DNA from 2 places in the Mesorhizobium sp. M0030 genome. Region 2 is predicted to be linked to the other one. Evidence: predicted binding sites of a transcription regulator. Region 2 holds the regulator's gene; the other holds the start of a gene.
The links. Region 2 encodes LexA, which represses DNA repair genes until DNA is damaged. Its sites were predicted from a motif close to TGTTCNNNNTGTGTTCNG; they were not measured.

Region 1 (4,856 bases), on a different contig from region 2:
CGAAAGAATCGGACCTAAGTCTAAATGGTGAGCGGCCTGAAACCCATTCGCCTTGCTATCGGCCTTTGCGTCGGAAAATGAAATAGCGAGGGTGATCGAAGGCGGCCCCGGGCGTGAGGCTGGCAAGTGGGGCCAAGACAGCGGCGGTAAAGCGGAGCCTGTGGCGATCAAATAACCGGTTCGCCCAGAATCTCGTTCACCCAGCTCATAGTTCTCAGCCCGTATGCCATTCCTGCGCAGTCGGCAAACCAGTCGAAGACACTCATGTCACGGCCTGTGACGCATTGAAGGATTTCGATCGCTGCGCCCGTTAAAGCAAGTAGAACCGCCAGCCGGACCACCTGTTGGGGCCAGCCGAGGCTACCCAAAGCCGACAAGGTGGCGAACGCGGCGGCGTGGTTGAGCTTGTCGTGATGAGACGTAAGGGCCAATCCGAGGGCGTGCAGCAAGTGGTCTGGCAATAGCGCGAGCAACAGGACGACCGCCAACGTGGAGAGAAAGGCAGCCCTTGCCATGCGCTGATAAAAGCTCCACTGCGGCAATCTATCCGCAGCACTCCCGGTTCCTAGTTCTCGCTTCCGATACTGGTGCACTAGGCAGAGCTCCAACCTGCATCTGAGCTACGAGCGCGAACAACTGGCATGCTTAACAGGCCTCCTGATGTCATCAGGAAGTTGCATGAAACAGCCTATGTCACTCTGGATGGTTCCATAGGGCGCTGCGAATGTCGCCCTCCATTGTGATGAGGCCGAGGGTTTCCTGCCGAAAAGACGCGGCGGAATAGGCGAGCCATTGGTACCGCTTGCGCCCAGGTGCGATGCGTATCGTGCCGGGCACGGCTGGGCTGGAGCGGAACTCTTTCCAGCCTTGGCCCGGCTGTCTTTTGCACCCTGATGTTGGGCAGCCGGGCCGACTCCCTTCTGAATTCAATTATCGTCGGCGTGGCGGCTAACAGACGAAACCGTTATTTAGTCTGGTCATCCCTGCCTTGGTGATCTCGCCTTTACAGATTCTAATCCTGGACGCTAAGCCAGCAGCGGCCACTCGCTGCTGTCCAATCAACAAGCTCCAAACATCAGGTTGCGCTTGTATACAAAAAAAGCCGGCCACCTTTCGGCAGCCGGCCAGTGCAAACAAGGAAGGGAACGTTGCACTGATGGGGCAGTGCACCGTCCGAAGCGTTTCCAGGCGACAATGTTCCACCGATGAACAAAGAAGGCTTCACCGCCAGCGCACAATCCCCTTAGCCGCGCTGTGTTGCCGTCGCCTAGTGTCTAAAGGCCTTTAACCAGCCAGGGATCGGTGTCGTATCCGAGGCGCGGCTTTTCCGGCGTTCCACCGGCCGGCAATTTGGCGGTTCCGGTCGGCCTGCAGTCCAGCTCGAGCACCTGCTTCTTGGCCGAGTGCTTCGTAGAGCAAAGGTCCGTGGCGTCACTCACCACCACCTTCTTCTCCTTGGCAACAGCGACACCAGTCACAGCGATCACGATCGCCGCGCAAAACACAGCTACTCTCATCATACTCCCCACGTTGTGCCTCCCCAAAAAGGCTGAGCCTGACGTTACGGCACATTTAAATTAGCGCAAGCGAATATTAGCTGCCTAGTCCCTTCACATCGGCTCTGGTCGCCTCCCCCTTGCTGCCGGCGCCTTGCGATACCGGCAGCGCGATATGGTAGGATGGGCGCATGCCTGCTCATGATCGGAGGGCCGATGTTCATGACTTGAGCTCGACATGGCAGAGGGCTGCAACCGTCAAGTTTCCCAGGTCGTCGTGGCGATGAACGATCGCGTCGAGGATCGCTTAATAAGCGGCGTTTACTAGGTTCCGCTGGTCTAGCCCTACGCGATCACACCATAACCACGTGATGACAAATCAGCCATGTGTGTGGCGCGGCGGGCCTGTTCCGCTTGTGGCCGGCGCCTACCCACCCGGGTTCCCCAACCATGGCGTCGGCCATTTTCGTTCTCTCAGCGATTATAAGCCTTTGCTGTAGGCCTATGTGTTGGCTGGACGGTGAGATCGCTGTTAGATCGCCTCGTTCGTTTGGATGTTTCGCTGGCGTTGGGAGGAGGCGCATATGTTCGCCAGCCGGCGGATACCACACCGCCCCACCGGTCAGGCCCAGCGCGCCCGCTGCAAAGTCCCGCAGACGGCTGCTGGGCCGCTGGCGGGCAGCGGCTACTTGCTGACGATCCAATCCACCAAGCCAGTTTCGATCAGCTCGAACCAATCGTGCACCAGGGCCTTGGCTAAATCGCGCCATTGACACTCAGGCGTACGGGAGACGGCAACAGTAGAAGGGTCGGCATCTTCCCAGCCTCGCGCCACGTCATCGCGATGACGTTGACGAAGGCGCATCAGCAAGGTGGCCGTAGTGGCCGCTTGAGCGATATCTATGGGCGTTGCAACCATCGCAGCCTCCCTCAAAGCGATGGCAAACCCCTCACTAGTAAGCCCGCTCAGACTCTCTCTGCAATCAAAAAAAGAGTTGTCCTCGCTCCCTGTTCTGTCATCGCAATGAAGGACGACATCTTCGAGCACCCGCAGCACACCTGTCGCATGGAAAAAGCTGTAGGCGTTTATAGGTGCTTGGGGAATCCGCCGTTTGTTTGCGTTGTGGAGCGGGACAAAGCAAGTTACTCACTCAGGCTGGCTACCGTGAAGCGGGGCACCAGCCCGACTTCCACGCGTTGCCGTGGGAAGCTGAACACAGGGCCGTCAAAGAAAGGCAAGGTGGACGCGACGGCGCTCGCTGAACGCATTCGGGCGCCGGCTGCGTTCGCGTTCACACCCGGCGCTATGTCGCTTCTAGGCCCGCTCTGTCGCTACTTTGTGCGCAGCATATTGTGGGAACTCTGCCTCGCCCACGCACTCAGTGGCTGACCAGAACGAGCGCATCATCGGCCTAACCGTTTAGGCTGTAGAATTTGTGTGTGCGCTCGTATCGAGATGCGGGTGATGTCGCAGCCGAAACGCGCTGCTTCCTTCTCGATCCGCCCCATCAGTTTGGCGCCGATACCAGCACTGCGCATCTCGGCGTCGACAACCACATGGTCGGCCTACGCCCACTTTCCGCCCATACCCGGTTTGCTGATAGAGCGGGTAGATAGCCGCGATCTCTTCGAGCTCCATGGCTGAGTGTCGATGCCTATGTCGGCGAGGTGATGAGTGCGGCCTTGCCGCCGAACACCAGCCCCAACTGGGCAGTCGCATCGCTCGACATTACGGGCGATGCAGCCACTGCGAAGGTCGAGGACGAATTTGGAACCACAAGGTTCACCGACTATCTTTCTCTGCTCAAGATCGCAGGAGAATTGAAGATCCTTAGCAAACTCTACCACCTTCACTAATACGACCGTCCAGATCAGAGGCCAAATACCGCAAAACTGACCAACCTGTCGTAGGTCTCCCAGCGCCTTTAGAGCTTGAGCTCAGTCCTTAGCGCGTCGATTCGCTTCGAGGCCTCGGCTTTGCTTAGATCTTCGGCGTAGCTTCTGTCGTCGCCCGCCTGCTCACATAATGTTTTCAAGTAGGAAGCTTGCGACGGAGTCATTGGCTCGTCTCCCGTCGTCCATTCGTCAGGATCCTTGCTGATAGCTTCGCCTTTGGCTCGGGGTGTAGTTTGCATGACGCTCTCCATGTTGGGAACGGCACAACGCATTTGATCTGCTTTTGTTCCACATGCCTGAAGTGTCTGAGATTGCGATGGCAGGGGTGTTCACGAACGCAAGTTTACCCGTGCTGGAAGAATCCGACGAGATTGCTTAGCTTCCGCTCGCGGTCGCCAACGATGAACTCAACGCCAACTCGAGACATCGAAGACCCTCCGCGCCCGCAATTTACCCCAACGGTGAGGAGACGCCCCATGAAAGCAATCGTAGCGACGGACCTGACTGCAGGAACGGCCGGGATGAAGTTGGTGGAGCTGCCCGAGCCTCGGGCGGCAATTAACGACGTGGTCGTACAGGTTCATGCGGCAGGATTCGTCAACACCGAACTGGAGTGGCCCTCGACGTGGGCCGACCGAGCCTTCCGTGACCGGACCTCTTCGATCCTCGGCCACGAACTGGCTGGTGTGGTCACTGCGCTCGGCTACGGCACTACGGGGCTTTCTATAGGTCAGCGGGTGTTCGGCCTCGCGGACTGGCATCGCGACGGCACCCTCGCCGAGTATGTTGCCATGGAGGCCCGTAACCTCGCGCCGCTGCCCGGCGATGTCGACTTTACGGTGGGCGCTAGCCTGCCGATCTCCGGCCTAACCGCATGGCAGGGGCTGTTCCAGCATGGCCGCATCAAGGCCGGGCAGAGCGTTCTCGCGCATGGCGCTGCCGGTGCCGTCGGTTCGATGGTGGCGCAGCTTGCCAGGGAGGCCGGAGCCTATGTGATCGGCACCGGGCGGGCCGCCGACCGCCAGAAAGCGCTCGACTTCGGTGCAAATGAATTCCTCGACCTCGCAAAAGACACCCTTGAAGATGTCGGCGGCGTCAATCTGGTGTTCGATGTCATCGGCGGCGATGTCCAGAAGCGATCCGCAACGCTCGTCCGGGCCGGAGGTATCCTTGTCACAGTCGTCGGACCAACGGATATTCGACCTGCAGACGGCTTGGCGGTTGACTTCGTCGTCGAGGCTGATCGAGCCCAGCTTTCTGAGATAGTGCAGCGGATCCGCGATGGACGACTGCGGACGAACATCGGCAAGGTTTCGAGCTTGGATGATGCCATCGGCACCTTCAACTCAACGGACCGACGCGCGGGCAAGACCGTTGTCCGCGTTCGTCCGTGAGAACTTGGGAGAGAGGCGGGCCCTCGCTCCTTATGGTCGCGTCGGCAGCTGACACGGTGAGGTGCAAATC
Region 2 (4,856 bases):
GACCGGGGCGTCGCCTTCCTGCTGGTGCCGGTTTTCCTGGCGGCCGGCGTCATCATTTATTTCTCGCTGGCCGGCGAGCCCGGCTTTGCGCAGCCAATCGCCATTGTGGTGCTGGCGACATGTTGCGCTGTCGCCACGCGATCGCGGCCGAGGACGCATCTGTTCTGCATGGCCGCGATGCTGTGCGCGCTCGGCGTCGTCGCCGCCAAAGTCGAGACCTGGCGCGCCGGAACGCAGATGCTCGGCTCCGACATCCAGACACGGCTGACCGGCCGCGTCGTCAGTCTCGAACAGATGGAAAGCGGCCGCATCAGGCTGACGCTCGACGTGGTTTCGACCGCTTACCCCGAGTTGCGCTACGCCCCGGAGCGGGTCAGGCTCTCGGCGCGGACCGTTCCCGCCGATATGACCGCCGGCTGTCTGATCGCCGGCTATGCCAGGCTGTTGCCGCCGACCGGTCCGGTGCGGCCGGAGAGCTACGATTTCTCCTTCGACAGCTATTTCACCGGTATCGGCGGCAGCGGCTTCTTTCTCGGCAATCCGAAAACCATTGCTACGCAGGGACCGCCGCCGCTGACCGCGCGGCTCTCCTCGGCAATCGAGAACGCGCGCGAAAACATTGCCGACCATATCAGGGGCAAGATCGGCGGCGCCGAAGGCGAGATTGCCGCGGCGTTGATTGTCGGGGTGCGCGCTGGCATCCCGAACGAGGTCAACGAAGCGATGCGGCGCACCGGCATCTACCACATCATCTCCATCTCCGGCCTGCACATGGCGCTGGTTGCCGGCACCATCATGGCGTTGCTGCGTGGCGCCTTTGCGCTGTTTCCCGATTTCTCTTCGCGCCGGCCGGTGAAGAAATATGCGGCCGCGGCAGCGCTTGTCTCGATCGCCGCCTATCTCGTTATTTCAGGCGTCGTGGTTGCCGCCGAGCGCAGCTTCATCATGCTGGCGGTCATGCTTGTCGCCGTGCTGTTTGATCGCGCCGCACTCACCATGCGCAATCTGGCGATCTCCGCCATCGCCGTCATCCTGGTGTCGCCGCACGAGGTGGTCGGTCCCAGCTTCCAGATGTCGTTTGCCGCCACCGCCGCCCTTGTCGGCGCCTATGCCGGCTGGGCCGATTACCGCGCCGACAAGGTGAGAACGCCGCCGGCAAAGCGCTCCTTCGTCGGCTTCCTGTCGCGAAAGTTCGCGCTGGCCATGGGCGGCCTCGCCATGACCTCGATCATCGCCGGCAGTGCAACCTTGCTGTTCGCCATCTGGCATTTTCAGCGTGTGTCGCCGCTCAGCCTGATCGCCAATCTGGCCGTGATGCCGATTGTTTCGTTGATCGTCATGCCCTTTGCCGTGCTCAGCGCACTGGCGATGCCGTTCGGCGCCGACGGGCCGTTCCTCTATGTGATGGGCAAGGGTCTGATGGCGATGATCGCTATATCGGCCTGGATTTCCGAGCGCTCGCCGGTCGACGCCGTCGGGCTGATCTCCATCCGCTCGGTGCTGTTGGTGGCGGTCGCCCTCGTCATCGCCACCATGGCCACCACCTGGCTCAGGTTGGCGGCCGTGCCTTTCGCGCTGGCCGGCCTGTTGACGGTGCCGCAGGTGCTTACGCCCGACGTGCTCATATCCGAGGATGCGCATCTGGTGGCCATGCCGATCGGTGGCGGCGAACTCGCCCTCAACCGCGAACGCTCCAACGAATTCACCACGGACAATTGGAAACGGGCGCTGCGGGCCGAAACCATTATCCCACCTGAGATTTTCGAGGCAACAGATACGCGGTTCGATCTCGATCCGCTCGATCTGCCGCCCGGCTCGCCCTTCTATTGCACCGGCGATCTCTGTATCGCCCGGCACCCTTCCGGAGCCATTGTAGCGCTTGCGAAAGACCGCAAGACGGCGCGGCCGGCCTGTGCCTTCGCGAGCCTGATCGTCATCGATGACGCCACCGCCTACAATCCGTGCCGCGACCCGCTGGTGCTGGTCGTGACTAAGAAACAGCTGGCCCGCGACGGCAGCGCCGCCGTCTTCTTCGATCCGCAATCGGCAGCGGCAGCGCCAACCATCCGCTTCGCCGTCGACAAGCCGTATCGCCCCTGGCACGAGCAACGCCGCTTCTCCCGCGAAGCGCGCGGCCTGCCGCCTTACAACCAGCGTGAAAAGTACAAACCCAAGCCGGCTCAGTAGCGCCGGATCAATCCGACAAGCTTGCCCTGCACCTTCACCCTGTCCGGTCCAAAAATGCGGGTCTCGTAGGCCGGGTTGGCGGCTTCCAGGGCGATCGAGGCGCCCTTGCGGCGGAAGCGTTTCAGGGTCGCTTCCTCATCGTCGACCAACGCCACCACGATCTCGCCGGGGCTGGCTGTGTCGGCATTGCGGATGATGACCGTGTCGCCATCGAAAATGCCGGCCTCGATCATCGAATCGCCCTTAACCTCGAGCGCGTAGTGTTCGCCGCCCATGATCATGTCGGGCGGCACCGAGATCGAATGGGTCTGATGCTGGATGGCGTCGATCGGCACGCCGGCGGCGATGCGTCCCATAACCGGGATTGAAATCGCGGAAACGGCATCGTCATTGCCGGCCGACATCGAACGCGACGGCGAGCCCGGCTTGATCTGGCGGCCGAGACCGCCTTGGCCCATCGCGCCTTGTCCCTGGCCGCCTTGCCCTTGGCCGGTTTGACCAAGACTGCCCTGAATGACGCTCGGCGAAAACTTCCTCGCCGCATTGAGGCCTGGTGCGATCGAGTCGGGTAGCCGCAGCACTTCCAGCGCGCGCGCCCGGTTCGGCAGCCGGCGAATGAAACCGCGCTCCTCAAGCGCTGTGATCAGTCGGTGGATGCCGGACTTGGAGGCGAGGTCGAGCGCTTCCTTCATCTCGTCGAAGGACGGCGGGATTCCGCTCTCCTTCAGGCGTTCATGGATGAACATCAGAAGCTCATGTTGTTTGCGCGTCAGCATCGCGGCCCCCAAGGGTTCTGAAACCAGAATCGGAAAAAACAAACCCAGAACAAACACTATCTGTTCCAGTTGTGTTCCGCAACCTTTTAAAGTTTAATGAATGTGTTGACGTTTTGTTCAGCGTAACGTTCGGCGCTGCGAGCGCCGCCTGCGCCCAGTTGCCAGCAACGGGGTGAAACGAAGACAAAGTGCCCTGCGTCGTCGGTTACGATCGCCGCTTCCCTTTCGGACTGGGCTGCGCAGCATCCGCGCCGGGTTCGCTCTGGGCATAGACCTGCAGCGTGGAGCCGATGTGAGCGGTCATCAGAGTTTTCGCACGTTCGACGTCGCGATCGAGGGCCGCTTCCATCAGGGCGGTATGGTGTTCGATCGCCACGGCGTCGCGCAGGGCCGCCACGGCCTTCCGGTGCCCATCCGTGCGGCCGGCGGCGGCGCGCAGCGTGGGGGCCAGACCCAGAAAGCGGTGATGGCGATGCAATTGGTCGGAAATCGTTGCATTGAAGCGCAGCAGCCAGCTGGATGTCGCGGCACTGAGCAGCGCCGCATGGAAGGCATCGTGTTTTTCGTACCACGCGTCGACCGCATCATCCGATGGATCGTCGAGAACAGACCCGCACCGTGAGAGACGATAGTGGGCGGCAACGACCGCGTCTTCCCACTCACGGTCGCCTTTCTCGATCGATTCCACCAGCAGGGGCAGTTCGACCACCAGCCGCGCACGCGCCAGATCCTCGAGCTCCGCCCGAGAGACGGGAGCGACCGCAAACCCGCGGTTGCTGATGGCGGTCACAAGCCGTTCCGCCTCCAGCCGCGACAGCGCTTCGCGCAACGGCGTCCAGCCGATGCCGTAGGTGTTGCGCAACGTGCTCAGCTTCAACGGCGCGGCAGGCGCCAGCCGGGTCGCAAGAATATCGCGCCTGAGCAGGCGATAGGCCACTTCCGTCTTCGAGGTCTGCTCGTCATCCAGCATCGTGATCCATCAGTCATAAACGCTCGGCGGATCATTATATATCAAAGCCTTTCAATGGGTGAATTATATATAATGTTTGACAGTTCAAGGGCGACCACTCAAGATCGCCGGCATGTTTGGGCGGCAGGCTCCGCCGCGCGCGTTTGTCCATGGAGGGGCGCCGGATCATGAGCACGACACCCGATCTCGCTACAATCGAAGCAATGGATGCCGCCGATCCGCTGCGCTCCATGCGCGAACGCTTTGTCTTGCCGCAAGGCGTAATTTATCTCGACGGCAATTCGCTGGGTGCCGCGTCACCAGCCGTCTTCAGCGAATTGCAGCAGGCCGCCACGCAGGAATGGGCGCACGACCTCATTCGCGCCTGGAACACCGCTGGCTGGTTCAACATGCCGGTGGAACTGGGAGATCAGCTCGGACGACTGATCGGCGCGGCTGACGGGCAGACGGTGGTCTGCGACACAACCTCGATCAACATCTACAAGTTGCTGCACGCCGCGCTCGGCATGCGGCCGAATCGGTCGGTCATCGTTGCCGAGGGCGACAGTTTCCCGACCGACCTCTACATGGCCGAAGGCGTCGCCTCGACCCGGCCGGGAACGCGGCTGCGGCTGGAGGGCGTCGACGCGGCCGCAATCGAGGACCTGATCGACGACAGCGTTGCCGTCATCCTGGTCAACCACGTCAACTACAAATCCGGCCAGTTGCGCGACATGGCGGCGCTGACGCGCAAGGCACATGACGCCGGCGCGCTGATCATCTGGGATCTCTGCCACACCGCCGGCGCCTTGCCGGTCGAACTCGACCGTGCCAATGCCGATTTCGCCGTCGGCTGCACCTACAAATACCTCAATGGCGGCCCGGGCTCGCCAGCCTTCATCTACGCGGCCGAGCGCCACCATGACGATGCCCACCAGCCGCTC

Region 1: a site for LexA is predicted at 3,666-3,683, ahead of NKJ80_RS00100 (DUF3072 domain-containing protein). Genes of this name have one in related genera too.

The regions. Positions count from the first base shown of each region.
Region 1 covers NZ_JAMYVE010000001.1:14,065-18,920, forward strand. The annotation lists gene NKJ80_RS00075 (VanZ family protein) at 168-515, opposite strand; gene NKJ80_RS00080 (hypothetical protein) at 1,275-1,520, opposite strand; gene NKJ80_RS00085 (hypothetical protein) at 2,182-2,415, opposite strand; gene NKJ80_RS00090 (GNAT family N-acetyltransferase) at 2,901-3,053, opposite strand; gene NKJ80_RS00095 (nuclear transport factor 2 family protein) at 3,168-3,353, shown strand; gene NKJ80_RS00100 (DUF3072 domain-containing protein) at 3,422-3,631, opposite strand; gene NKJ80_RS00105 (NADP-dependent oxidoreductase) at 3,869-4,786, shown strand.
Region 2 covers NZ_JAMYVE010000003.1:16,875-21,730, forward strand. The annotation lists gene NKJ80_RS07530 (ComEC/Rec2 family competence protein) at 1-2,187, shown strand, start outside; gene lexA (transcriptional repressor LexA) at 2,181-2,963, opposite strand; gene NKJ80_RS07540 (GntR family transcriptional regulator) at 3,169-3,933, opposite strand; gene kynU (kynureninase) at 4,101-4,856, shown strand, end outside.